DNA from 4 places in the Rhizobium sp. NLR8a genome. Region 2 is predicted to be linked to each of the others. Evidence: riboswitches for the same ligand, from Rfam matches in the RefSeq annotation. Region 2 holds a riboswitch; each other region holds the start of a gene.
The links. A riboswitch is a leader RNA that binds a small molecule or an ion and turns the genes downstream of it on or off. The one in region 2 is predicted to bind thiamine pyrophosphate.

Region 1: it holds a riboswitch for thiamine pyrophosphate, as region 2 does, so the genes downstream of both, HJC04_RS32085 (HMP/thiamine-binding protein) here and thiC (phosphomethylpyrimidine synthase ThiC) in region 2, are expected to answer to the same signal.
Region 3: it holds a riboswitch for thiamine pyrophosphate, as region 2 does, so the genes downstream of both, thiC (phosphomethylpyrimidine synthase ThiC) here and thiC (phosphomethylpyrimidine synthase ThiC) in region 2, are expected to answer to the same signal.
Region 4: it holds a riboswitch for thiamine pyrophosphate, as region 2 does, so the genes downstream of both, thiM (hydroxyethylthiazole kinase) here and thiC (phosphomethylpyrimidine synthase ThiC) in region 2, are expected to answer to the same signal.

The regions. Positions count from the first base shown of each region.
Region 1 covers NZ_JABDWI010000005.1:19,071-26,151, reverse strand. The annotation lists partial or broken gene HJC04_RS10580 (acyltransferase family protein) at 1-800, opposite strand, end outside; gene HJC04_RS10575 (ABC transporter substrate-binding protein) at 888-1,898, opposite strand; gene HJC04_RS10570 (ABC transporter ATP-binding protein) at 1,968-2,780, opposite strand; gene HJC04_RS10565 (ABC transporter permease) at 2,777-3,583, opposite strand; partial or broken gene HJC04_RS32085 (HMP/thiamine-binding protein) at 3,637-3,753, opposite strand; TPP riboswitch at 3,744-3,856, opposite strand; gene soxR (redox-sensitive transcriptional activator SoxR) at 4,192-4,662, shown strand; gene HJC04_RS10555 (SDR family NAD(P)-dependent oxidoreductase) at 4,786-5,556, shown strand; gene HJC04_RS10550 (helix-turn-helix transcriptional regulator) at 5,660-5,998, shown strand; gene HJC04_RS10545 (LysR family transcriptional regulator) at 6,077-6,970, shown strand.
Region 2 covers NZ_JABDWI010000001.1:446,979-454,059, reverse strand. The annotation lists partial or broken gene HJC04_RS31545 (thiazole synthase) at 1-478, opposite strand, end outside; gene thiS (sulfur carrier protein ThiS) at 482-679, opposite strand; gene thiO (glycine oxidase ThiO) at 676-1,650, opposite strand; gene thiC (phosphomethylpyrimidine synthase ThiC) at 1,652-3,478, opposite strand; TPP riboswitch at 3,570-3,681, opposite strand; partial or broken gene HJC04_RS02060 (amino acid ABC transporter ATP-binding protein) at 4,110-4,623, opposite strand; partial or broken gene HJC04_RS32175 (IS6 family transposase) at 4,674-4,920, opposite strand; gene HJC04_RS02055 (TlpA disulfide reductase family protein) at 5,504-6,403, shown strand; partial or broken gene HJC04_RS02050 (transposase) at 6,536-6,784, shown strand.
Region 3 covers NZ_JABDWI010000016.1:650-7,730, forward strand. The annotation lists gene HJC04_RS26700 (thiazole synthase) at 1-140, opposite strand, end outside; gene thiS (sulfur carrier protein ThiS) at 142-339, opposite strand; gene thiO (glycine oxidase ThiO) at 336-1,322, opposite strand; gene thiC (phosphomethylpyrimidine synthase ThiC) at 1,325-3,157, opposite strand; TPP riboswitch at 3,252-3,383, opposite strand; gene HJC04_RS26720 (SPFH domain-containing protein) at 4,031-6,070, shown strand; gene HJC04_RS26725 (YciI family protein) at 6,118-6,426, opposite strand; gene HJC04_RS26730 (dioxygenase) at 6,423-7,081, opposite strand, start outside.
Region 4 covers NZ_JABDWI010000002.1:417,571-424,651, reverse strand. The annotation lists gene HJC04_RS05270 (ABC transporter substrate-binding protein) at 1-589, opposite strand, end outside; gene HJC04_RS05265 (DUF1349 domain-containing protein) at 818-1,402, shown strand; TPP riboswitch at 1,531-1,627, shown strand; gene thiM (hydroxyethylthiazole kinase) at 1,678-2,481, shown strand; gene thiE (thiamine phosphate synthase) at 2,478-3,113, shown strand; gene thiD (bifunctional hydroxymethylpyrimidine kinase/phosphomethylpyrimidine kinase) at 3,110-3,919, shown strand; gene HJC04_RS05245 (GNAT family N-acetyltransferase) at 4,127-4,606, shown strand; gene HJC04_RS05240 (glycoside hydrolase family 3 N-terminal domain-containing protein) at 4,631-5,653, shown strand; gene HJC04_RS05235 (ABC transporter substrate-binding protein) at 5,697-7,081, shown strand, end outside.

The sequences.
Region 1 (7,081 bases), on a different contig from region 2:
GCAACCGAAAGGGCCAGGAGTGCCGCGGCGTCGAACCAGGAAGAGCGCCTTGCGGACAACATCACTTCGATGCCGGCGGCAAAGGCACCGAGCGCGAAGACGGCAAAGAAACCGATCGGATTATAGTTGGGCATCCATTCCTTCGCCCCGCCCTGCAGGCCATATGCCCAGCCGCGCCCAATATCGTCGAGCGCAAAGAGCCTCAGGATTACCAGATGGGCAAGAAGGACGACGGCAATGACGCAGAGCCATACGGCGCGGGCGAAGAACGGACGTCGCCGCAGCAGGGGCAAGCGAAACAGCAGGAAAAAGGCGGCCGGCAGGAGCACATAGCTGGTGACCTCGAAGGGAATGGACCAGAGCGGCCCATCGGCTTCGACGGGAAAGAACGTGCGCCAATGCCACTGGCTCATGAACAGCAGTCCCGAGACATAGCGGACGACGAGCTCCGGCGTCAGCGGCAGGGCAAGCAGCGTCAGGCTGAGGATAAAGCCGACGCTGGCGGCGAACCAGAAGCCCGGAGTGATGCGCGCCAACCTGCGGATGGCGTAGTGCCCGAGGCTCGGCATGGCGCCGCCGGCGTCGAGAGCGTGCCAGAAAGGGCGGGCAAGCAGAAAGCCGCTGAGCACGAAGAAGATGGCGACGCCGAAATTGCCGAAGCGGAGGACGTTGGCCGTCGGCGCCAATTCATCCGGAATTCTGCGCATATCCAGCCGGAGCGCGAGATGATGCGCGAGCACCAACAAGCACGCCATCGCGCGCAGAAAGTCGGCTCCGACCAGTCTGTCCTGTGCTCGCATGTCGTTCCCGCCCCGCTCGATTCGGCTCAAACCGCCCAAGCTCAAAGCATTGCCGCGGAAGGCCGCGTCGGCAAGGGCGGGTCGGGATCAGCCGAGGAGTTCGTTGGTGTAATAGGTGGAAAAGTCCGGCTTCTCCCTGAGCACGACGCCATTCGCATCAACCAGGATGCCGTTCTCAAGCAGGAAGCCGCCGATGGCATCGGCCTTTGCCGGGTCAAGGGTGCCGATCACGCCGGCCTCGGATCTCAGGAAATGGCCTTCGATCAATGCCTTCTGGGAAGCCTTTACCAGTTCCGTGTTCATCAGTGCGCCGTTGCTTCCCGATATCAGCAGTTCGCAGGCTTCGTCGGGATGGTCGATGGAGTAGACATAGCCTTGACGTGTGGCCTGGATGAAGGCGCGGGCGTGTTCTCGACTGGCCGAGAGATAGGCGTCGCTGGAAACGATGACCGTCGTCTGCTCGTCGGGAATGCCGTAATCGGAATAGTGGAAGCGGCTGATCTTCCGCTTCTCCAGCTCGGCGGCGATGCCTTCCCAGGTGTAGATCTCCAGCGTGAAGTCAATCGAGCCATTGTCCAGCGCCTCATAGGCGGAGGTGCCAAGGGTGACGGTCTTGACGTCGCCCTTGCCGCCGTCATTGCGGATCATCGCTGAGACCAGCGCGCTTTCCCAGGTGCCGCCGAAGCCGCCATAGGTCTTGCCGTCGAGATCTCTGGGACTCTTGATGTCGTCGCGCCCGCCCTTGAAGATCAGGCGTGCGGTTTCCGTCTGGACGACGCCGTAGACCATCTTCACGTCACCGCCGCCAGCGCGCTGCGTGAGAGCCTCGATCTCGCTGCTGATGCCGAAGTCGGCGACCCCGTTCGACACCAGCGTGCCGGCGCTGGTGTCGGTAAAGGGCAGAATCTCAACATCGAGGCCGGCGGCCGTGTAGAAGCCTTTCGCCTTGGCGACATAGATGCCGATGTGGTTGGTGTTGGGCGTCCAGTCGAGCGCGATACGAACCTTTGCGGGCGCCGATTGAGCGAAGGCGGCGCGGCCGGCGAGGCTTGTTGCGATAGCGGCGAGGATCGTCTGTCGACGGGTGAGAAGCAGCATGGTGACCTCCTCAGGTCTATTAGAGCAGGATCCCGAAAAGTGTGAGCGGTTTTCGGACGACATCGTGCTCTAACTCTTTAAATTGGAACAGGATTCAGATTGCAGGCCGACCGGCCTGAAATCATCCTGTTCTTGCGGATGAAGCAGGGTTTGCAGGATTTCAGTCTCGATTGCCTGGGCCGCGGGCGAACCGAGATCAGCGATGCTTCTCGGGCGGGGCAGGGAAACGCGGAATTCGCGGATGACGCGGGCCGGGCGGGCAGACAGCACGTAGATCCGGTCGGAGAGGAAAACGGCCTCGCGAACATCGTGGGTGATCAGCAGCGCCGTCCAGCGATGTTCGGTCCACATGTCTTGCAGCCACTCCTGGATCTGGATGCGAGTCAGCGCATCGAGCGCGCCGAAGGGCTCGTCGAGCAGCAGCATGTCCTGCTTCTGGATGACGGTGCGCAGCAGTGCAGCACGCTGGCGCATGCCGCCGGAAAGAGAGGCGGGGTAGTGATGCTCGAAGCCGGCCAGGCCAAACCGCTCGAAGAGGGGCGCGACAGCGGCGCGGGCGGCCCGCCGATTCATGCCCCTCACTTCCAGGCCGAGCACGGCATTGTCGATGATCCGGCGCCAGGGCATCAGCGCATCGCGTTGCGGCATGAAGGCAAAGGAATGCGGCGTCTGTTCCAGCGCCGCACCGTTGAAAAGCATGTTGCCGGAATCCGGCCGCAGCGCCTGAGTCAGCAGTCTCAGCACGGTCGATTTTCCCGAGCCGGATGGGCCAACGATCGAGACGAACTCGCCGTTTGCGACCGCGAGCGAAATGTCGTCCAGGACCTTCATGCCGTCGAAGGACTTCGAGATGTTGCGCAGCTCAAGCATCTGACCGGTCATCGGCGCCGTTCCTTGGATGGCTGCCAGGGCATGACGAAACGCTGGATAACCACCGTCAGCGCGAAGAGGCAGAGCGTCAACACAGCGCTGACGATCACGGCGGCGAGCACGAGATCGGGACGGAAATTGTTCTTGGCGTTGAGGATATAAATGCCGAGGCCGCTTGCAGCGCCGGCATATTCGGCAAAGATCGCGCCGACGACGGCATAGGTGATCGAAATTCGAAGGCCGGCGAAGAAATAGGGCAGCGACGAGGGAAGCCGCGCCAGGCGGAAAATGCGCCAGCGACTCGCCTTCATCGAATTCAAGAGCTCGGCGATGTCGCGATCGGTCGCCTCATAACCCTGAAGCAGGGCAACGAGCAGCGGAAAGAAAGTGACGAGCGCCACCAGCAATATCTTCGGCAAAAGGCCGAAACCGAACCAGAGAACGACGAGGGGTGCGATCGCCACCAGCGGCAGAGTCTGGCTGGCGATGAAGATCGGCAGCAGTGCCCGACGCATGAAGGGCATGAAATCCATCAGGATCGAAGAGGCGAAGGCGAAGGCGAGCGACAGGGCGAAGCCGCCGAGTGTCGCGCCGAGCGTCGGCCAGGTGTTTGATATCAGCCCCTCTCGGTTCAGCCAGCCCTGGATAAGAATACGCGAAGGCGCCGGCAGAATGGACGGTTTGATGCCGGAAAGATCCACATAGAGTTCCCATGCCGCCAGAAAGGCAAAGCCTGCGAGCAAGGCGGGCATTGCCCGGTACACGGCGAGACAGAGCGTCGCAAGGCGCGAATCCGATGGTCGTGGCGATGTCATCGGCGTTCGATTTCAGGCTTTCGTCTGGCCGTTAGCGCAAACCTGTCGAGGACATCGGTCTCGATGCGCAGCCTACCGCGATTGGGGGCGGTTGCCTTGACGGCATCGAGAGGGATGCCGGCGGAATTGCCGGACGTCGGGTAGAGTGACACTTGCGCGCCGGAACACATTTGGACCTCGCTCCGCTGGCATTACCCAGATCAGCTTAGAAGGGTCCGGAGGCTTGCGCCTCGCATCTCAGCCCCGGCGATACAGAGCTCCCCTGTCATTCGGCGAAAACTATCATCGGGGTTTTGTTGCCGCAACCGCAAAATTACAAACCCGTCCGGCCGGCCGGGACGGGGCGCAGATGAAAAAACACCCGGACGAGGTCCTGTCCGGGTGTTTTCCGAGGTTCCGTACCTGCCGGGAACGGAACCCGAGCGCTCGCCTCTCGGGCGGCTATATCGGCAGGGGCGATCGGTACCAGGGCGGACAAGCGCCGATGCCATCATTTCAGCTTCGTATCGACCGGATGATCTCGCTGTCGCTCCTTCCTGCGCCCTCGCGCTTTACGGCCGGGGGAGCAGGGGTTATAAAACCTCAACTAATATTGAGGTCAATGGGCGATGAATAGGATTTCTGCGACGCCGCTCGGCAGGCTTCTGACAGTCGGCGAAGTGGCGCAACGCAGTGGTCTTGCCGTCTCGGCACTGCATTTCTACGAAGCCAAGGGGCTGATTTCGAGTATCCGCACGCGCGGCAATCAGCGGCGATACGGACGCGATGTGCTTCGCCGGCTCGGCATCATCAAGGTGGCGCAACGTGTTGGCATACCGCTTTCGGAAATCCAGACGGCATTTGCCTCCCTGCCGCAGGGACGCACGCCGACGGTTGCCGACTGGCAGACGCTGTCGGCGCGCTGGAAGGATGAACTCGACGCGCGAATCAGGCGGCTGAGCCTGCTGCGAGACCGCCTGACCGGCTGCATCGGCTGCGGCTGCCTGTCGATCGAAAGCTGTCCGTTGCGCAATCCCTTCGATCGGCTCGGCGAGGAGGGGCCAGGCGCACGGCTGCTGGAGACCGAAATCGACATATGAGCTTTCAGGGAAAAGCTCTAGCCTCTGGCGGAAAGATGATGCCGCCTTTCTTTCGGCCGGCGCGCTCATATGTTAAGGGCGAATGGCGCAACAGGCGGCATTGTCCGCGAGGAGGACGGCTTCGTGTTCCATCCGAGACTATTCGAGAATCGCAATGTCATCGTGACCGGCGCCGGGCGGGGCATCGGCCTCGAAGTGGCCCGGCAGTTCTTGGACTGCGGCGCAAAGGTGATCGTCCATATCGGGCGCAAACCGGGACGCGAGCTGCCGGATTTTCTGCTGACGGCTGAATCCGAAAGACGGGCGCTGTTGCTGCACGCCGATTTCACCGCCGTTGGCGGCGCTGCGCAATTTGCCGAAAATGCGCTCGCCTTCTTCGACAAGGTGCATGTGCTCGTCAATAACGCCGGCACCATGCTCGGCCGTTTTCCGGCTGCCACACTGACCGACGCAGATTATGAGGCGATCGTGCGTTTGAACCAGACGTCGGTGGTGGCGCTGACGCGTGCGTTGCTACCGGCATTGAAGGCGGCGGAAGGCGCTGCCATCGTCAACACCGTTTCAATTTCCGCGCTGACCGGCGGCAGCCCCGGTTCTTCGATCTATTCCGCCTCGAAAGCCTTCATTTCAACCTATTCCAAGGCGCTTGCCCGCGAGCTTGCGCCGGATGGCATCCGCGTCAATTGTGTCTCGCCCGGAACGATCGAGACGGATTTCCATGAGCGCTATTCTTCCCGCGAAAAGCTGGAGCAGACGAGAAAGTCTATTCCCTTGCAGCGGCTGGGCACAGCGGAGGATTGCGCTCCGGCCTATCTGTTCCTGGCGGCACCCTCCCTCTCCGGATACATTACCGGCCAGGTCCTCGAGATCAATGGCGGCCAGCTTATCTGCTGATTTAGTTAGACCTTTTTTGACATTTGATCACTTTTGGCAAATTCGCGTGTGCGAATATGCTATTGGGCTGATCTGCCTTTTCGCTTCCCTTCCGAGATGTCGAATGCCATTGCCCAAGCCCGAGCCGGGAATGTCCGGTCAGGAATTGCACAAACTCGCTGGAAACGCTCGTGAGGCGAGCGATCTGCTGAAGGCGCTGGCGCACCAGACCCGACTTCTAATTCTTTGCATACTCGCGACCGAGGAGCGGACGGTGGGTGAAATCGAAAATATCCTCGGCATTCAGCAGGCGATGGTCTCGCAGCAGCTCGCGCGTTTGAGGCTCGAAGGCCTTGTCAATACGCGCCGTCAGGGCAGGCTCGTCTATTACCGTATCGGCAATACGAGCGTGCTTGCCTTCCTCGAATCGCTGTTCGATCTTTTTCCTGCAGAAAACAATTAGCACCCGCCCTTGCGGAGCACGGTTGCTGCGTCGAAGATAGGCTGATCCGGATGATTTCGCGCCGGATCGGGAGACCGGATGATCGACAAGCTGGAATTTTTCATCGCCCTTGCCAACGAAAAGCATTTCGGCCGCGCCGCCGAGGAGTGCGGGATCTCGCAACCGACACTTTCGGCCGCCATCCGGCAGCTTGAAGACCAGCTTGGTGTCATGCTGGTGCAGCGCGGCTCGCGTTTTCAAGGGCTGACGCCGGAGGGGCAGCGGGTGCTTGAATGGGCGCGGCGCATCGTCGGCGACGCCCGCACCATGCGCGAGGAAATGCGCGCCGCCCGCCGTGGTCTTTCCGGCCACATCCGCCTCGCTGCCATTCCGACCGCGCTCGCCATGCTTTCGCGCATCACTACGCCCTTTCAGGAACGACATCCCGGAGTGACCTTCTCGATCGTCTCGCGGAACTCGCTGCAGGTGCTGAGCATGCTGGAAAATCTCGAAATCGAGGCCGGCATCACCTACCTCGAAAATGAACCGCTTGGCCGCGTTACGACCGTGCCCCTCTATGCCGAGCGCTACAATCTGATCACGGCCGCAGGCAGCCCGCTTTCCGATCGCGACAACGTGACTTGGCGGGAAGTCGGCGATCTTCGGCTTTGTCTATTGACAGCTGACATGCAGAACCGCCGCATCATCAACCGGCATCTGACGGAAGCCGGCGCCACGGTGCATCCGACGCTCGAATCCAATTCGATGATCGTGCTGTTCTCGCATGTCAGGACCGGTCGCTGGGCGAGCATCATGCCGCGCAACGTCGCGAAATCCTTTGGTTTTCCCGTGGAAATCCGGATGATTCCGATCGTCGAGCCTGAGGCGCATCATCTGGTCGGTCTTGTCGCGCCTTATCGCGAGCCCTTCACCCCGCTCGTTTCGGCCCTATTGCACGAAGCGAGAGTGCTCGTGCGGGATGAGGAGCTTTGATAGAAAAAACCTATCATTCCACGAGATAGCTTTATTGATCGTCATCGGCTTCCCTGAGATGTTGTCTGCACGATGGCGCTCGGCTGGGGAGGCCTGCCATCCCGAAACGAG
Region 2 (7,081 bases):
GCGGCACTGCCGATCGGAGCGCACCAAGGCATCAGCACCTTGCAGCCGGCCTCCAGCAGTCGTTCGGCCACGACCAGATCGTCGGTCGTGTACGGGAAGACTTCGAAACCTTCGTTGACGAGAATGCGAGCCGCCTCGACGAGGCCGAAGACATCCGGCTGTAGCGTATCATGGTTGCCGATGACCTCGAGCTTGATCCAGTCGGTGGCGAATAGCTCGCGTGCCATCCTTGCGGTCAGCACCGCTTCCCCGACGCTGTGGCAACCTGCAGTGTTGGGAAGGATACGAACGCCGAGTGCGCGGATCATCTCGAAGAAGGCGCCCCCAGTGCGGCGCCAGACATCTCACGACGAAGCGAGACGGTGACTATTTCCGTCGCCGATTGCCTGACAGCCTCGGAGAGGACGGCAGGAGAGGGGTATCGCGCTGTGCCGAGCAGCAGACGGGAGTTTATTTCGGATCCATAAAGCGTCAGCATCCGTCAGCCTCCTTGCATCGGCGACAGGATTTCGATCCTGTCATTGTCGTTGAGCGAACGATTGAACCGGTCTTCGCGATGGACCAGCTCACCGTTGACGGCTGTCGCCAGCCAGTCACCCTCGTATTCCATCAGGACTAAAAGCTCCGACAGCGTCTCAGCCGCGACATCCTGGGCCTCGCCATTAACGATCACTTTCATGAGGCATTGCTTCCCGTGGTATGTTGGTTGAAGACAAGTTCAGCCGCCTCGGCCGCCATGGCTGGCGCGAGCAGAAAGCCGTGGCGGTAGAGGCCGTTGAGCGAGATCACCTTTCCCTGACGGCTTGCGCGTGGAAGATTGTCTGGAAAGGCTGGGCGGATTCCGACACCCGTTTCGATTATGGTTGCATCGGCAAAGGCCGGAAATAGCGTGTATGCAGCGTTGAGGAGTTCCATCAGTGAACGGGCGACAATAGGCCCGTCGAATTCCGTCTCGATCATCGTCGCGCCGACCATGAACAGACCGTCTCCACGCGGGACGATGTAGACGGGGAAACGCGGATGGAGCAGGCGGACCGGCCGGGAGAGATCCACGTCGAAGCTTCTAAGGTAAAGCATTTCGCCGCGGACGCCGCGCAATTCCTTTACCTCGCCGATCTGCGCAGCACCCGTGCAATCGACGACACTGTCGAAGCTCTCCTCATGCGAGCTCTCGCCCACGAAGGTGACCCCCTGAACCGTCAGCTTGGTGCGCAGCAGACACAACACTCGCCGGGGATCGAGGTGGGCTTCGCGGCGAAAGAACAGCCCGTGCCGGAACCGCCCGGCAAGGGAGGGTTCCAGCGCCGCGATCGCCGGCTCTTCCAGCCATTCATAACCCGTCGTGCGGCAGGCAAAGCGTCGCAGTTCACCAAGATCGCGAGCAGAGGCGACCACGAGCGTTCCGTTTCGTCGCACCTCTCCCGGCACCATTGCCTCCCATTTGTCGGCGGCGGTCAGACCGCGCATGAGTACCGCGTCATCAGCACTCTCCCGCTCGCACCAGGGCGCCAACATTCCGCCCGCGAGCCACGAAGCAGCACGCAGGAAACCGTCATATGGATCCAGCACGGTGACCTCGGCATCTCGAGCGTGCAGTTCATGCGCCACCGTCAGGCCGGCAACGCCGGCCCCTTTGACAAGCACACGCATCTCATTCGCTCGTTTGCTGCAGGGTTTCTACCGGAATATAAAGGCCGCCGCCCTCGCGATAACGTGCTGCCATCGCATCCAGACCTTCCTTCTGTGCTTCGGCGCGGATATCGTGCGAGATGCGCATGGAGCAGAATTTCGGGCCGCACATGGAGCAGAAATGCGCGACCTTGTGCGCCTCCTTCGGCAGCGTCTCGTCGTGGAAGCTGCGGGCGGTTTCGGGGTCCAGCGAGAGGTTGAACTGATCCTCCCAGCGGAATTCGAAACGGGCGCGGGAGAGCGCGTCATCGCGCAGTTGTGCGGCCGGATGCCCCTTGGCGAGATCGGCGGCGTGGGCGGCGATCTTGTAGGTGATGACGCCGGTCTTGACGTCGTTGCGATCGGGAAGCCCGAGATGTTCCTTCGGCGTGACGTAGCAGAGCATAGCGGTGCCGAACCAGCCGATCATCGCAGCGCCGATGCCAGAGGTGATGTGGTCGTAGCCGGGTGCGATATCCGTCGTCAGCGGCCCGAGCGTGTAGAAGGGTGCCTCGCCGCAGACTTCGAGCTGCTTGTCCATGTTCTCCTTGATCTTGTGCATCGGCACATGGCCGGGGCCCTCGATCATCACCTGGCAGTCTTTCGCCCATGCGATCTTGGTCAGCTCTCCCAGTGTTTCCAGTTCGGCGAACTGCGCCACATCATTCGCGTCAGCGATCGAGCCGGGGCGCAGGCCATCGCCGAGCGAGAAGGAGACGTCATAGGCACGGCAGATGTCGCAGATATCCTCGAAATGCTCGTAGAGGAAGCTTTCGCGGTGATGATGGAGACACCACTTCGCCATGATCGAACCGCCGCGCGAGACAATGCCGGTGACGCGGTTGACGGTGAGCGGGATATAGTGAAGCCGCACGCCGGCATGGATGGTGAAATAGTCGACGCCCTGTTCGGCCTGTTCGATCAACGTGTCGCGATACACCTCCCAGGTCAGGTTCTCGGCAATGCCCTCGACCTTCTCCAGCGCCTGATAGAGCGGCACGGTACCGATCGGCACCGGCGAATTGCGGATGATCCATTCGCGGATGTTGTGGATGTTGCGGCCGGTGGAGAGATCCATGACGGTATCGGCGCCCCAGCGGGCCGCCCAGACCATCTTCTCAACCTCCTCCGCCATCGATGAGGTGACGGCGGAGTTGCCGATATTGGCGTTGATCTTCACCAGAAAATTGCGGCCGATGATCATCGGTTCGGCTTCCGGATGGTTGATGTTGGCGGGGATGATCGCCCGACCCGCCGCCACTTCCTGCCGGACGAATTCCGCCGTCACATGGTCGGGAATATGGGCGCCGAAGCTCTCGCCGCTGCGGACCATGGCTTCGGCCCTCGCTTTGCGGCCGAGATTTTCGCGGATGGCGATGAACTCCATTTCCGGCGTGATGATACCGGCGCGCGCATAGGCGAACTGGGTGACGGCCTTGCCGTCCTTTGCGCGCAGCGGCTGGCGTAGCGCGGGGAATTCAGGCGTCAGCCTTTCGCCGCTGGCAAAGCCGTTGTCTTCGGGACGGACATGGCGGCCCTGATAGGCCTCGACGTCGCCGCGGGCGAGAACCCAGTCGCGTCGCAGTGAGGGCAGCCCCTGTTCGATACGGATCTCGGCGCCGTCGATCGTATAGGGGCCGGAGGAGTCGTAGACGACAACGGGCGGCTCGCCTGATGTCGGATGCAGGCTGATTTCGCGCATCGGCACGCAAATTTCGGGATGGACGTCCCCCCGAATGTAGATCTTCCTGGATGCCGGCAAGGGGCCGGTGGTGACGGATGGGGTGATATTCTTTGCGGCGATATTCATGGTTTGAGGCTCCAAGTTTTCGATTGGAGACCCAGTCCTCAGCCGGAATGATGAAAAGACGCCGGCACGGATTCGACGCGTGAATCCACTGCTTCGAGCGCTTGCACCGTCCCTACGCCAGTATGAACTGGATCAGGTTCAACGGGTCACTGCGCGCGATAGCAGTATCTCAGCCCCTTGCCGGGACCCCCCTGGTGAATGCAAAAAGGGTAGAGGCTTGCCGAGGGGACTGTCAAGCGACAATCTGCGATGGTGTAGGGTCAGGTTACACACAGGCTATCGTGTGCGGAGCCCGCGATCAAACGACGGACAAGGGCAATCGTCCGGCCGGCACGCTTCCACAAGACAAACACCCTTGTCGCATGCAGTGGCAGCCGATTTACTCCGAGCAGTTCGCCGATTGTACGAGATACCGAAGCGCCAATTAGAAAGCAGGCCCGGAACTGGAAAGTCTAGTACTTTGTCCGTGTAGCTTTGACCAAGGTGTTTTGGCATGTCCTGATTGTATTTTTTACAAACTGAACAGTGTCAGGACCAAAATGGCATGGACGGTTTCGATCAGAAAATCGCAAAGCTGCTGCGCGGGAATGGACGCCGGAGTGTCTCGGATCTTGACGGCCCAGACTTGTCATCAACGCAGGATCCGGCTGAGGAACAATCGGGTGCGCTCGTGCTGGGGGTTGTCGAAGAACTCTGCAGGCGAGTTCTGCTCGACGATCTCGCCCCGGTCCAAGAGGATCACCCGGTTGGCGACCTGGCGGGCAAAGCCATTTTCGTGTGTAACGCCGATCATGGTCATGCCTTCTTCGGCCAGGCCGACCATCGTGTCGAGCACTTCCTTGGTCATTTCCGGATCGAGCACCGAGGTCGGCTCGTCGAATAGCATGACGCGCGGGTTCATGCAGAGCGAGCGGGCGATCGCCACGCGCTGCTGCTGAGTTGGCCCGGATAGTTGTTGGACTGCTCGTGGATCTTGACACGTTTGAGGAGGTGGATGGCGACGTCTTCCGCCTGCTCCTTCGGGGTCTTGGGACCCAGATCGGCGCCAGCGTGCTTTTCCAGGATCGCAGGTGCGGGAAGAGGTTGAAATGCTGGAACACCATGCCGACTTCGCGGCACACCTCATCGATCTTCTTCAGATCGTTGGGGGCCAGGCAAATGTCGAAATCCCGCACCGAGTAGCACAAGATTGCCTCCCGGTGAAAACGACGGCCTCGTAGAGTTGCCACTTGTCACCCAGCCGACCCGCTGAGCGCCGGTGGAACTCGCTGGCAAAGGCCCGCCCGAATTTCTCTGCCCAAAGCAGGACTGTCTGATGCGACAATAATCCCGCGTGCCGCCAGCAAGTCCTCGACCATTCACAACCGAGAGGCAAATAGAGCCACACAGCATAGCGATGATCTCGGCGGAAAACGATGGCGGCGGAAGTTTGGGTCGCGCTCGGCCGTAGCCCGTCATCGCATGTCAGTATCCAAGGTTAACGAGCCAGTCAAAGCTACAAGACTAGAAAATATACCGGTATATTTGTTAATATATTTCCGGGATGTTTGTTCGGAAACGGTAGTAATATCAATGTATTGCGGCCTTACGCGTTACGATTATTTTATACATTTTGAGATATATTCTCTGAACCCCTTGCCCCAGAAGTAATCGATGTAGAACGTCTGCTTATGAAGGAGGTATGACAATGCTGAAATATTCGAGGGCCGCCGCAGGGAGAACTCGGAGGCTGTGGTCCAGGAGGTAGGCTCCGACACCGCAAGGGCAATAATGCCCCTATGTCCCAAAAGAGCATCGGGTCAAACAGGACCTCGCCGACGCGATGCGAAACTTGATCCAGTCGAGCGATCTGGCTTTTCTCATGGAAGCTAATGAGAGCCCCTTTGAGTTGCCACTAGTAAGGGCGAGCGCTGTTGCAGCCCTTGAACGACTGTACCTGTATCCAGAAGATGACAACATCCGCGAAACAGGCCGGTCCGCCTCACGGCGCCGGCACGCTCCCACCAAATGCAAAGGAATATACCCATGAACGCGAAAGAACTGCTGATCGGCGATCTTGCCCCGGAGCTGCGGCTCGGAACGGTTTTCAAGGGACAAGGGATCGACACCTTCGATGCAGGCACCGTCTATGTGATCGTGGGCTGGTCCACATGGTGCGGGCCGTGCATCAACACGATCCCGCATCTTACGCAGCTGCAAAAGACTTTTCCCGACGTGAAGATCGTCGGCGTCGCCATCAACGGCGACGAGGGAAAAGTGGCGGAAATCGTCGCGGAAAAGGGCGACGAAATGGACTACATAGTTGCCTCGGACGGGCCGGTCGAGAACGGACACGAACAGGACGGCGGCTGGGTCGCGAACCACTGGTTCAAGGCATCCTACACGAGCGGCGTCCCGGCAGCTTTCATCGTCGATGGGACTGGGCGGCTCGCATGGACCGGCGATCCGGTATCGATGGATGATATCCTTCCGAGGATCCAGTCGGGCGAATGGGATCTTGATGAGCACGCCAAGCAACACCGGTCTGCGCTGGAGAACAACAAGGTCCGCGAAGGTTTCGCTCTGAAGGATATCATCAATACCAAAGCGAAAGCCGGCGATCGCCGCGGCATGATTGAGGCTTTCAACGAAGCGTTCGCGGCACATCGGGCACTGGAGCGTCAATGGTGGGATCACAAACTTTACATCCTCCTCCAGATCGACCAGCCCGCCGCCCTCATCTACGCGGACGACCTGGTGATGTCCGCGGAACCCGATAACGGTGACAGCGAGCTGTGTGTCGGTCAGATGCTGGTCGCGGCCGCTATCGACGAGGATACCAACACCCTTGCCGCGGATCGAAAGGATCTTTTCGATGCGGGCCTCGGATACCTTCTTGCCTGCGAGCGTCGCTTGAGCAGGGAGACGCCCAGCGAAGGTGCGTAAAGAGCGGCTTCGCCGACCATTGTCTGTGATGGTGAGGTCTACATCGTCGATCCGGCCTGATTTGCAGAAGCGACTCCCAGAGCATTCCTGCCCTTCTCGAGGGCAGGGATAGCACGGCGATCAGGTCGAGACGTCACCTTCGCCATGGAAGTCGGGGACGTGACCCGATTGAAAGCCCGCCAATTGATGGGCTATCTCAGTCTCGATCCTGGCGAGCGATCCACGGGAGAGACCGTAAGACGATTCGCGATTACGACGGCTCGTAATGGACGAGTTTGACACATGCTTGTTGAGAGTGCCTGGACGTACCGGCATCCACCGAAACTGGGCATGGGGAAGCTGTATCCGCTGCAAGGAGCCCCGCGGCCAGTCAGAAAGATGTAAGCGCTGTCCTTTGATCCCACTTTCCGGATCATCGCTTGATCGTTGATGTTCAACCTCGAAAGAGGACTTGGACATATGTCGATTTCAGAGCTTACGGTTAAATCCAATGCCGAACGAGGAGAAGGACCCAATTGTCGCCGAGAGCTATAGCAGTTGGTCAGGCCGGGTGCCGTTGTCCAGGTGAAAACGGGCGATTTGATCGACGGCGTTCGTTCGATCGTGTTGTCGCAAGCGGCAACAACACTCCTTGCACCGCATCTGCCTTTCCACCTTGGCCAGTCCAGTTTTGGATCG
Region 3 (7,081 bases), on a different contig from region 2:
ACGGCTTCGCGGCGAAGCGAAACGGTGACGATCTCGGTCTTCGAGCGCTTGACCGCTTCTGCAAGGACAGCTGGAGACGGATAGCGGGCGGTCCCGAGTAGCAGTCGGGAGCGGACTTCAACATCATAAAGTTTCAGCATCTCAGCCTCCTTGCATGGGTGAGAGAATTTCGATGCGGTCGCGTTCGCCGAGCCTGAAATCGGCGCGGTCCTCGCGGTGCACCAGCTCGCCGTTGACTGCGGTTGCCAGCCATTCGCCTTCGTAGTCGAGAGCGAGGAGAAGATCTGCGAGCGTCGCGGCCGCGACCTCCTGTTCCTCACCATTGATGATGAAGGTCATGATGCCCTCCTTTCCGGTTGATTGCCTTCGCCAAGAAGAAGCCGCGCCACCTCGCCTGCCATGGCAGGCGCCAGTAGAAAACCGTGGCGGTAGAGACCATTGACATGGACTGTGCGCCCTTCCTGCGTCACACGCGGCAGATTGTCGGGATAAGCCGGCCGCACGCCTGCGCCGGTTTCCGTCACCCGTGCCTCGCCGAAGGCAGGATTGAGGGTGTAGGCGGCATTCAGCAACTCCATCAGCGAACGCGCGGTGATAGGGCCGGTATCGTCACTTTCGATCATCGTCGCCCCGATCATGAAACGATTTCTTTCGCGCGGCACGATATAGATCGGATGGCGCGGATGCAGCAGGCGAACGGGGCGAGAGAGAGTCACTTCGTTCGTTTCGACGCAGAGCATCTCTCCGCGAACGCCGCGCAAGCCGGGCAGAAGGCCGATCTGAGCAGCCCCGGTGCAGTCGATCACCCGATCGTAATGGGCAAGGTCAGCATCGCCCGTGGTGCCGAATGTGAGACGCATGCGGGCTTCTTCAAGTCCGGCGGCCAGCCCCGCGAGTGCCTGCCGTGGATCGAGATGCGCTTCCTGCGGAAAGAACAATGCCCTGCGGAAGCGGCCGGCGAGATCCGGTTCAAGAGCCGCGATCGCCTGCTCGTCCAGCCATTCCCATCCGCTTGTCCGGCGACAAAAGTGGTCGAGTTCGCCGGCATCGCGCCCGGCCGCCACGACAAGCGTTCCCCGACGATTGATATGGCCGGGTAGTGCTGCCTCCCACCAATCGGCGGCAAGACGGCCGAGCGCCAGGACCGGCTCCTCCGCGCTTTCCCTTTCGCACCATGGGGCCAGCATGCCGCCGGCAAAGCCGGAAGCGCCTGCACCGATCCGGTCGGCTTGATCAGCGACGCTGACCCGGAAACCATGTCGATAGAGCTGCCAGGCAACGGTGAGGCCGGCAACGCCGGCCCCCTTGACGAGAATATGCATCGTCATTCTCCGGCAGGCGTTTTCGCGGCCTCGGCGACCGGCATGTAGAGATCGCCGCCATCACGATACCTGGCAGCCATCGCTTCCAGTCCTTCTTTCTGAGCTTCGGCGCGAATGTCGTGGGAAATGCGCATGGAACAGAATTTCGGGCCGCACATCGAACAGAAATGCGCTACCTTGTGCGCCTCTTTCGGCAGGGTCTCGTCATGGAAGGAACGCGCCGTATCCGGGTCGAGCGAGAGGTTGAACTGGTCTTCCCAGCGAAATTCGAAGCGCGCCCGCGACAGTGCATCGTCACGGATGCGGGCGGCCGGATGGCCCTTGGCAAGGTCGGCGGCATGCGCGGCAATCTTGTAGGTGATGACACCGGTCTTGACGTCGCTGCGGTCGGGCAGGCCCAGATGCTCCTTCGGCGTGACGTAGCAGAGCATCGCCGTTCCGAACCAGCCGATCATTGCGGCTCCGATGCCGGAGGTGATGTGATCGTAGCCGGGGGCGATATCGGTCGTCAGCGGTCCGAGCGTATAGAAGGGAGCCTCGCCGCAGACCTTGAGCTGCTTGTCCATATTCTCCTTGATCTTGTGCATCGGCACGTGGCCGGGGCCTTCGATCATCACCTGGCAATCCCTGGCCCAGGCGATCTTGGTCAGTTCGCCGAGGGTTTCAAGCTCGGCAAATTGCGCGGCGTCGTTGGCATCGGCGATCGAGCCGGGGCGAAGACCATCTCCAAGCGAGAAGGATACGTCATAGGCGCGGCAGATGTCGCAGATTTCCTCGAAATGCTCATAGAGGAAGCTCTCCTTGTGGTGATGCAGACACCACTTGGCCATGATCGAACCGCCGCGTGAGACGATGCCGGTGACACGATTGACGGTGAGCGGGATATAGGCAAGCCGCACGCCCGCATGAATGGTGAAATAATCGACCCCCTGCTCGGCCTGTTCAATCAGCGTATCGCGATAGACTTCCCACGTGAGATCCTCGGCTATGCCGTTCACCTTTTCCAGCGCCTGGTAGAGCGGCACCGTTCCGATCGGAACCGGCGAATTGCGGATGATCCATTCCCGGATGTTGTGAATGTTGCGGCCGGTGGAAAGGTCCATGACCGTGTCGGCACCCCAGCGGATTGCCCAGACCATCTTCTCCACCTCTTCCGCCATCGACGAGGTAACGGCCGAGTTGCCGATATTGGCGTTGATCTTCACCAGGAAATTCCGGCCGATGATCATCGGTTCGGCCTCCGGATGGTTGATGTTGGCTGGAATGATCGCCCGGCCGGCTGCCACTTCCTGCCGCACGAATTCGGCCGTCACGAAATCGGGAACGTCAGCGCCAAAGCTCTCGCCGTCGCGAGCGAGCGTCTCCTTCGTGGCCTGCCGGCCAAGGTTTTCGCGGATGGCGATGAACTCCATTTCCGGCGTGACGATGCCGGCACGCGCATAGGCGAGCTGGGTGACGGCGCGGCCGGCCTTTGCCTTCAGCGGCGTGCTGCGAAGGGGGAATTCCGGCGTCAGCCGTTCGCCTGTGGCAAAACCATTGTCTTCAGGCTTCACCACACGGCCTTCATAGGCTTCGACGTCGCCCCGCGCCCTGATCCAGCTCTCGCGCAAACGCGGGAGCCCGGCGTCGATCGAGACCGTATGTGTCGGGTCGGTATAGGGGCCGGAGGAGTCATAGACCGTTACCGGCGGTTCGCCCGAGGTCGGGTGAAGGCTGATTTCGCGCATCGGCACGCGCAGATCCGGATAGAGCGTTCCGGGCTTGGCGATCTTGGTCGAGCCCGGAAGCGGGCCGGTGGTGACGACCGGAGTAAGCTTGGGTGCAACAATATTCATGGGTGAGGCTCCAAGGTTTGACGTTTGGAGACCCAGTTCCAGAGTTGGAATGATGAAAAGACGCCTCAAGCAACAAAGCGAAATCCGCCCGACAGCCGCAGCGTCCGCACCGTCCCTACGCCAGTATGAACTGGATCAGGTTCAACGGGTCACTGCGCCACAACAGGCAAAGCCGTATTGTTCAGCAGAATCTCAGCCCCTTGCCGGGACACCCCTGGTGAATGCTCGGCATCAAAGACCGGAGTGGCCCTGATGTCAAGCCGACCCTCACGCGTTCTCATCCGCCGGCTTTGAGTCCGCGGCAGACATCATTCCGCGTCCTCACGCGAGCTACGGCTCTCGCCAAAGGACTACCGTCAGCCGATCTCGGAAACTTGCGGCTTAGATAAGCGGGGATCGGTGTATCGACCCGACTGTACAAGAAATGCGCCACACCAACAGCAGACAAGACGTGGATAGCGAGCGTGCCTGACCTTGCAGAGGGCCTGCCAACGCAATTTTCCAGACCCCGGCTCAACGGCCCGGTATGTAAGTCAAGCGGCAATATTTATTCAGCTGAATTGAATGTTCGAAATAGCAAAATCACTGGAAGTACTTATCCGATTTCAGCATTGAATATCTTTACACCGATAGCTGTTGTCCTTACTTCCTCTATCGTTATGTCTAGCAAGGCAACACCGATGTGAGACCACTCACGACCCGCCGTCCCCCAGCGGGACTCGCGGTCATTCTCCCTGACAATCAGCAGCCTTAAGCGTTCGACAGGTTCTTAGCGCGTCGAGCAAAAAGGCGCGCCATTTCCCCGTCATATCAACCAACGCCAACCGGGCGGTCATCGGGTGGACGAACCCGTGCGCCTATGCGAGAGAAAAGATGGAAACCCTCCAATACCTTAGCCCGATGGGATGGAAGGCGATCGAAATCGCTGTGACCCTCATCATACTGGCCATGCTGTTCCGGTGGAGCGGAGTAATCCGCTATATCCCCAACGACAGGCTCGGCATCCTCGAAAAGCTGTGGAGCTTTCGCGGCTCCGTCGACAATGGCTTCATCGCGCTCTATGGCGAGGCCGGCTTTCAGCCGGATGTCGTGCGCGGCGGTCTGCATTTCTTCATGCCGTTCCAGTATTCGATGCATCGCGCCAACCTCGTGACCATTCCGCAGGGCCAGATCGGCTATGTCTTCGCCCGTGACGGCGAGCCGTTGCCGCCGACCCAGACGCTGGCCTCGAATATCGATGCCGATGATTTTCAGGATGTGCGCAGCTTTCTCACCAAGGGCGGCCAGAAGGGGCCGCAACGCAAGATCCTGCGCGAAGGCACATATGCCATCAATCTCGCGCAGTTCATCGTGTTGACCGCGCAATCAACTTATGCAGTCAACCTGAACGCGTCGGAACAAAGACTGTTTTCCGACATGTCCACTTTGATCACTGAGCGGAATGGCTTCGAGCCCGTCCTCATCCACGACGCCGAGGACCTGATCGGGATCGTCACCATCCATGACGGTCCGGCGCTGCCGGATGGCGAGATCATCGCGCCGACCGTTGCCAACAACCCGAAGGATCCGAACTTCCACAATAATTTCCAGGATCCGGAGAAGTTTCTCAATGCCGGCGGTTATCGCGGCCGGCAATTGCAGGTGCTTGCCGACGGCAGCTATTTCCTCAACCGCATCTTCGCGACCGTCGAACTCGTGGAAAAGACGATCATCGACGTCGGCACGGTGGGTGTCGTCGTCTCCTATACCGGCCGGCGAAGCGCGGATATTTCAGGTCAGTCTTATCGCCACGGCGAACTGGTCGAGACGGGCGCACGCGGTGTCTGGTCGACGCCGCTTCTGCCGGGCAAATATGCGTTCAACACCTATGCCGGCAATATCATCATCGTGCCGACCACAAACTTCGTGCTCAAATGGACGAAGGAACAGTTCGGCGAGCACCGGCTGGACGAAAACCTTTCAGAAGTGTCGCTGATCACCAGGGATGCGTTCGAACCGGTGCTGCCACTCTCGGTCGTCGTGCATATCGACTATATGAAGGCGCCGCTCGTCGTGCAGCGTTTCGGGGACATCAAACGGCTGGTCGAACAGACACTCGATCCGATGGTCTCGGCCTACTTCAAGAATATCGCTCAGACCAAGACCTTGATCGAACTGCTGCAGGAACGCAGCGAAATCCAGCGCAGATCCGGTGACGAAATGCGGGAGAAGTTTTCGTCGTATAGCCTCGAGCTGCAGGAGGTGCTGATCGGTACGCCTCGCGCCAGTAATGGCCAGAACAGCATCGAGCAGATCCTCATCCAGCTGCGCGAACGCCAGATCGCCGTCGAGAAGGTCGAGACTTATAAGTTGCAGGAAGCGGCGGCGATCCAGGAGCGCACATTGCGCGAGAAAGAAGCACTGGCCGAACAGCAGGCCAAGATCACGACGTCGGCGCTCACCATCGAGATCAGCGAGAACGAAGGCAAGGCGCAGCTCGCCCGCACCCGCCAGCAGGCCGAAACCATTCAGGTCACCGCCAAGGCAGAGGCCGAGAAGGTGCGCCTGGCCGGCCTCGGCGAAGCCGACCGGATCAAGGCGATCGCACTTGCAGATGCCGAGCGTATCAAGGCGACCGGCCTTGCCGATGCCCAGAAGGTACGCGCCGTCGGTCTGGCGGAAGCCGAGGCGACCGAGAAGAAGGTCGCGGCCTTCGGCGGTCCGGACTATCAGCTCCACTCGCAGGTGCTGATGCGCTTTGCCGAAGCGATCGAAAACGGCAAGCTGCCGCTCGTGCCGCAGATCCAGGTCGCCGGTGCCGGCGGCGACAAGGGCGGCGCCAACGGCCTGGTGGAAATGATGCTGTCGATGCTGGTCGCCGATCGGCTTGGACGACAGGGTGCCCCGGCTGTGGTGCCAGCGCCGGCCGAATAACATTGATTGTGGATGGGCCGGTCATGCCGGCCCATTTTTCTTCCTGCCTAAAACGCCGGTCGGAAACTCTCGCGCAGAATTCCGAAAGTGGGCCGCCATTCGAATAGATCGACGCTCGTGTACACGCCGGAGCCAACGAAGGGATCTCCCGCGCTGAACGCCTCGAACTCGGCCAGCGTTTCGACTTCCGCAATTACGACGGCGGTAGAAGCCCTGCCCTCGGCCGGCGGTGCAGACGGGCCGGAAAGCATGATGCGGATCGTCGCGCCGCGCAGATAGGCCTTGTGTTCCTCGATCAATCGGGAACGTTCGGCCGCCTTGCCGGGGTCGCATACGGCATAGCGGACAACGATCATTGTTTATTCCAGATCGGCGTCAGCACGAAATCGAAATCGGAGCGCCAGACCGTCGGACGATCGATACGCTCGAAAGGCGCGACCAGGCTGTTTTTGACACCAAACACCGTATCGGATTCCAGATAGGGATCGTTGCCGACAAAAGTGTGGGTTACGAGCTTCTGATAACCTGGAGCCGTGATCAGGTAATGGGTATGGGCGGGACGGTAGGGATGGCGACCGAGCGAGGCCAGCATCTGGCCGACCGGACCGTCATCCGGGATCGGATAGGAGACCGGCTTGATGCCGACGAAGCTATAGGCGCCATCTGCACCGGTGATGAAAATGCCCCGGTTGTTCCATTTCGGCTGGATATCCGGCTGCTGGACGTCGTAGAAGCCATCGGCATTATCCGACCATACGTCGATCCGGGCTCCCTCGATCGGATGACCATCGAGATCCAGCACTCGCCCGATGAAGAGGCAAGTCTCACCCTTGCCGTCGAGCGAGATGTTTTCGCCCATCTGGCGGACGGGCGCCCCTTCGATGTGAAACGGTCCAAACACGGTATTTTCCGTGGCGCCCGGCGGACGCCGGTTGTTGATCGCATCCACCAGCATCGAGAAACCCAGCGTATCGCTGAGCAGGATGAATTCCTGTCGCTGGTCATGACAGC
Region 4 (7,081 bases), on a different contig from region 2:
GCTGGATATATTGGTCGGCCTTGCGCTCCTTCAGCATATAGGGGCCGGTGCCAATGAATTCCTTCATCGGTTCGTCCTGCTTTTCGGAAGGGATGATGATCGCCGCCGAATTGTTGAAGGCGAGCAACGAGGTCAGCGGCGCATAGGGCTGCTTCAGGGTGATGGTGACGGTCGAAGGATCGGTCGCGGCGATCTTGCCGATGAAGCCCGCCACCTGCTTGCCGCGCGAGGCGATCTTCGTCCAGCGGCCAAGCGAGGCGACAACATCCTCGGACGTCATGTCTGTATTGTCGTGGAACTTGATGCCGGTCCTCAGCTTGATCGTATAGGTTTTGCCGTCGGCGCTGATCTCCGGCAGGCTTTCGGCCAGCAGCGGCGTGACGTTCCAACTCTTGTCGAAGGTGTAGAGCGTTTCGAAAATATGCTGGGTGACGATGCCGACAAGATCAGCCGTCGACGACATCGGATCGAGCGTCGGCGGCTCGCCGATCGTCGCGACATTGATGACGCCGCCCTTTTCCTGGGCAAGCAGGGCGGACGGCAGGGCGACGAGCGCGGTACCGAGCAGGAATGCGACCAGTGTTTTCATGTGATGGCTCCCGTTTAGTTCCATTATTATGCAATTCATCTTTTTGTAACAGAATAAGAACTGGATCGATCCTGTCAAGCGCGGGCGACGGATTATGCAGCCGCGGATAGCGCGACGCCGAAAAAGCACCATCTTCATCTGCGGCTGTCTGCGCTGCATGAAAGCGGCATGATATGCCAAAGTCAGGTGGTCGCCTGCGGTCAGGCTTCAACAGAACGGGAGAACGGGATGAGCATCGATTTCAACAAAGGAAAGTGGCTGAACGAGCCGGCCAGCTGGCGCGCAGACGAAACCAGCCTCACCCTGACGACCGACGAGAAAACCGATTTTTGGTGCGAAACCTATTACGGCTTCACCCGCGACAACGGCCATTTCCTCGCTTTTCCCACCGGTGACAGCTTCACCGCCGAGATCCGCATCCAGGGCGAATTCCGCACCCTCTACGATCAGGCCGGCCTGATGGTGCGCCTCGACGAAACACGCTGGGTGAAGTCAGGCGTCGAATTCACCGACGGCGAAGCCTTCCTCAGCGCCGTCGTCACCGACGGCAGATCCGACTGGTCGGTGTCCCAGCCCTTCGAGGAACTCGAAGATTTCCACATCCGCGTCACCGTCGCAGGCGGCGCCATGCGCATCCAGGCCTCCCGCGACGGCAGCCGCTGGCCGCTGCTGCGGCTAGCGCCCTTCCCGGCTGCCGACCGCTATGAAGTCGGGCCGGCGGCCTGCACGCCGGAGCGCAGCGGGTTGAGGGTGCGGTTTTCGGAGTTTTCGATCGGGCCGGCGATTACGACGGATCTTCACGATTTGAGTTAGCCGGATAGGATGCGATCGGGATTGCATTCCTGAGCAGCAACGTTCACGCCTAAAGCGCAGCCGCAAGGAGAGTACCGAACCCTCATTTTCGAGATGACATCCGCCCCGTTCTCTGCGAAAAAGAGCGCGATGAGAGACAGGGGCGCCCGTCGACAGACGGGCTGAGAAGCACCCTTCGAACCTGAACCGGATAATGCCGGCGGAGGGAGTCGCTCGGGGTCGCGGTTTCGCCCGCACGAATTGCCCCGTGCCCGCCCCCGCCTGAAAGGGGCGCCATGCAAAACAAGATCACGTCGGGAGCCATGCTGAAGGCGATGCGCGAAAAGCCGCCGCTCGTCCAGTGCATCACCAATTATGTCGCCATGAACATCGCGGCCAATGTTCTGCTTGCGTCGGGCGCCTCGCCCGCCATGGTGCACGCCGCTGAAGAAGCCGGCGAATTCGCCGGCATCGCGAATGCATTGACCATCAACATCGGCACGCTTTCGACGCAATGGATCGAAGGCATGCAGACGGCGGCGAGGGCCGCCAACGCAGCCGGCAAACCATGGGTCCTCGATCCGGTCGCGCATTACGCGACGGCCTTCCGCCGCGGAGCGGTCGCCGATCTCCTGGCGCTGAAGCCGACGATCATCCGCGGCAATGCTTCCGAGATCATCGCCCTTGCCGGCGGAGAGAGCCGCGGCCAGGGCGTCGACAGCCGCGACCCGGTCGAGCAGGCGGAAGGCTCGGCGCGGCGGCTCGCCGAGCGGCAGCGGGCGGTGGTCGCCGTCACCGGTGCGGCCGATTTCGTCACCGATGGTGAAAGAGCCGTGCGCATCAAAGGCGGATCGGTCCTGATGCCGCAGGTCACCGCACTCGGCTGCTCGCTCACCTGCCTGATCGGCGCCTTTGCCGCGACCGCCCCTGAGGATACGTTCGGGGCGACAGTTGCGGCCCTTGCGACCTTCTCCGTCGCGGGCGAGGATGCCGCCCTCGGGGCGGCCGGCCCCGGCTCCTTCGCTTGGCGTTTCCTCGATGCGCTGTCAGCCCTGGACGCCGAAACGCTCGATGCCCGGGCAAGGATTTCGGCCGTATGAAGGTTTTCGACCTTTCGCTCTATCTCGTCCTCGACCCCGAACTCTGCGCCGGGATCGGCATGGTCGAGACCGCGCGCCTTGCCGTTGCCGGCGGCGCCACGATGGTGCAACTGCGCGACAAACATGCGGGCACGACCAGAATGATCGAGACCGGCCGAGCCTTGAAACAAGCGCTTGCGGGAACCGGCGCCCTGCTCATCGTCAACGACGATGTCGAGGCGGCGATCGCCATAAGTGCCGACGGCCTACATATCGGCCAGGAAGACATGGACGCGCGCACGGCACGGACGATGATCGGCCCCGGGATGATCCTCGGCCTCTCGGTCGAGACCGCGCCGCTTGCTAGCGCCGTCGATCCCGGTCTCGTCGATTATGCCGGCGTCGGACCGGTCTTTGCGACGCCGACCAAGGCCGACCACAAGCAGCCGATCGGCTTTGACGGTCTGGCAAGGCTGGTGAAGGCTTCGCCGGTGCCGTCAGTCGCCATCGGCGGCCTCAAGGCGAACCACGTGGCCGAGGTATTTGCCGCAGGCGCCAATGGGCTTGCCGTCGTCTCAGCCATCGCCGGCACGCCGGACCCCGAGGCGGCCACGCGCCGCATCGCCGCAGAAATCCGAAAGGTCCGCCCATGATCCGCAACGTTCTCTCCATCGCCGGCTCCGATCCCTCGGGCGGTGCCGGCATCCAGGCCGATCTCAAGGCCTTTTCCGCCCGCGGCGTCTACGGCATGGCGGTGCTGACCGCGCTGACGGCGCAGAACACGCAAGGGGTGAGCGGCGTGCATCTGGTGCCGCCGCAATTCGTCGCCGACCAGGTCGATGCCGTCTTTGCCGATGTGCGCGTCGACGCCGTCAAGATCGGCATGATCGCCAATGCCGGCATCGCCGAGGCTGTTGCCGCAGCCCTCGCGCACCGGCGTGGCATCCCCGTCGTTCTCGACCCGGTGATGATCGCCAAGGGGGGCGCCGCCCTGCTCGCACCTGAAGCGGTCGACGTGCTGACCAGGCGGCTGCTGCCACTTGCCACGCTTCTCACCCCGAACCTGCCGGAAGCCGCCGCACTTCTGCACCAGCCGGTCGCGACAAACCGGGCCGAGATGGCCGCCCAGGCCGAGCGGCTGCGCGCCCTTGGTCCGGCCGCCGTGCTGGTCAAGGGCGGACACCTCGACGGTGACGAAAGCCCCGACGTGCTTGCCACTGCCGACGGCCTGCACTGGTTCGAGGCGCGACGCGTGCCGACCAAGAATACCCACGGCACCGGCTGCACGCTGTCCAGCGCGCTGGCCGCCGAACTCGCCAAAGGCGACTCGACGCCAGGGGCTGTTGCCATTGCCAAGGACTATCTCGCCGGCGCGGTCGCAGCCGCCGGAAAGCTCAGCGTCGGCTCCGGCCACGGTCCGGTGCAGCATTTCCACGCGCTCTGGCAAGAGGGCGAATAGGCGCTGGCATCGGCAAACAGATGCAAATGTAAAACGGCCCGGCTTGTTCCGGGCCGTTTTGCATTGGACCCATACCGCACGTCTAGGCCGCAACGAGAACAGTCGCGTCCAAGAAAATCCCTGTTGACAAGCCTTCTGAGATGGCCAAGTCTATGACATTAAAAGGGGATATATTCCGCAATAACGGAACATCCAGAGGAGAGACGGGTGCCGGACCTGCTTGTGAGCTTATATTCCACCAGGCTCGCCGAACTGAAAGAGCGGGCTGACGTCGTCGGCGCCTCCATCCGTCCGGCTCTTCCTGCGGAACTGCACCTCGTGGTCAACTGGGTTCGCGAACAATTCAGCGAGAATTGGGCGAGCGAGGTTTCGGTCGCTTTTTCCCGCCAGCCCGTCGCCTGCCTGATATCAGTCGAAGGCGGCAAGTTGCTTGGCTTTGCCTGCTACGACACCACGGCGCGTGGCTTCTTCGGCCCGACCGGCGTCGATTCCGGAGCACGCGGCAGGGGCATCGGCCTCGCGCTGTTTTCCGCCTGCCTTGAGACAATGAAGACGCTCGGCCATGCCTACGCCTTCATCGGCGATGCCGGCCCCGTCGACTTCTACGCCAGGACCGCAGGCGCCATCGTTATCCCCGCCCCCGACAAGGGCATTTACGAAGGCATGCTCAGAAGCGCGCCGAAATGACCATCTGATACCGGAGTTCCAGAATTGTCCTCGACCCCTCTTGCCCTTTTCGTCGGGCTTCCGAATCCCATCATATCGGATTATGAATTCGCGCTCTTTCGCGACACCAACCCGCTCGGCCTTTTCGTCGGGCGGCGCAATCAGCGCGAGCCGGAGCAGACGAGGCGCCTGATCGAGCGCTTTCGCGAAGCCGTCGGCCGCGACGATGCGCCTGTCTTCACCGACCAGGAAGGCGGGCGCGTCCAACACCTCGACGCCGGTCCCTGGCCGCTCTTCCACAGCTTCGGCCAGTTCGCCGAACTGGCGCGGCGCGATCTCGATCTCGGCAAAAAGGCACTGCGCCTTTCCTCCCAGGCCATGGGCGCGATGATGACGGAACTCGGCCTTTCCAGCGGCTGCTCGCCCGTTCTCGACCTCGTCTTCGAGACGACGAGCGCGGTCATCGGCGCCCGCTCCTTCGGCCCCGATCCGGACTTCATCGCCGCCCTCGGCCGCGAGGTGGTCGACGGCCTGCTAGAGACCGGCAACATGCCCGTCATGAAGCATATTCCCGGCCATGGCCGCGCCACGCTCGACTCCCACAAGGAGCGTCCGGTGGTCGATGCCAGCCGCGAAACGCTCATCGCCACCGATTTCAAGCCGTTCGTCACGCTGAAGGATACGCCCTGGGCCATGGTCGCCCATGTCGTCTATTCGGCTTATGACGCGGAGCTGCCGGCTTCGATCTCGCCTGTTATGCACGACCTGATCCGCAAGGAGATGGGCTATGAGGGCGTGCTGATATCCGACTGCATCTTCATGCAGTCGCTCTCCGGCACCCTGCCGGAACGCGTCGCCCAAGTGCTCGACGCGGGCTTCGATATCGCCCTCCACAGCCACGGTGACGTCAGGGAAAGCGAAGCCGCAGCCAAGGCCGCCCGCCCGCTGACCGACGCCGCTCTCAAGCGCATCGCCGCCGGCAAGGCCCGCCTCGGCAATCTCAAGATCGATTATCGCGCCGCTCACCGGCAAGTCGAAGACATGTTTGCCAGCGTGCCGGCCGCCTGACCGGCACATCATTTTTCACGTATAAGAAGAAGGGGAATGGAACATGAAAAAATATCTTCTTGGGGCCGCAGCACTCACGCTGATTTCGGGATCCGCCATGGCGCAGACGATCCTGACGGCGAATATCGAACCGGCAACCACCTGGGTTCGCAACTTCAACCCGTTCAACCAGACTTCGTCGCGCCAGTCGACGCTCGACTTCATCTACGAGCCGCTGGTGATTTTCAATCGCTTCGACAGCAACAAGCCAGTCTATCGCCTGGCCGAAAGCTTCAAGCTCTCCGACGATCTGAAGAGCATCGAATTCAAGCTGCGCCGGAACCTGAAATGGTCTGATGGCAAGCCGCTGACCGCATCCGACGTCAAGTTCACCTATGACTATCTGAAGAAATTCCCGGCGCTCGATTTCGTCAGCATCTGGACGTTCGTCACCGACGTCCAAGCCGTCGACGGCCAGACGGTGCGCTTCACCCTCGCCAATCCGAGCTCGCTTGCCGCCGAGCAGATCTCGCAGCTGCCAATCGTTCCCGAACATGTCTGGAAGGACGTCGCCGATCCCGTCACCTTCGCCAACGAGACCCCGGTCGGCAGCGGCCCGCTGACGGAGGTGCCGCGCTTCACCGGCCAGACCTACGACCAGTGCCGCAACCCGAACTATTGGGACAACGCGCATCTGAAGATCGACTGCATGCGCTTTCCGCAGCTTGCCGACAACAATCAGATCCTGACGGCAACCGCCGACGGCACGCTCGACTGGGGCGTCTCCTTCATTCCCGACATCGACAATGTCTATGTCTCGAAGGACCCGGCGCATTTCCACTATTGGTATTCGCCGAGCAGCATGGTCGCCTTCCTGTTCAACTTGGAAACCGCAAACGAGAACAACAAGAAGGCCTTCAACGATGTGAAGTTCCGCCGCGCCGTCGGCATGGCGCTCGACCGCAAGACGATGATCGACGTCGCCGGCTACGGCTACCCGACGCTGAACGAAGACCCCGGCCTGATGGGTGAACTCTACAAGAGCTGGGCAGACCCTTCCATCAAGGCCGACTTCGGCAAATACGCGACCTATGACGCCGACGCGGCCAAGGCGCTGCTCGACGAGGCCGGCTACAAGGACAAGGATGGCGACGGCTTCCGCGACAATTCCGACGGCAGCAAGATCGCCTTCTCGATCATCGTCCCAAACTCCTGGACGGACTGGGTCGACACCGTCAACATCGCCGTCGAAGGCATGCAGGCGGTCGGCATCGATGCCAAGATCGAAACGCCTGAAGAAGCCGTATGGACCGGCAACCTCATCAACGGCACCTTCGATGCGGCGATCAACAGCCTGCCGGCTTCGGCTTCGCCCTACTATCCCTACAAGCGCGCCTTCAGCGCTTCGGACAAAGGCAAGACCCGCTTCACCGCGCAGCGCTGGTTCAA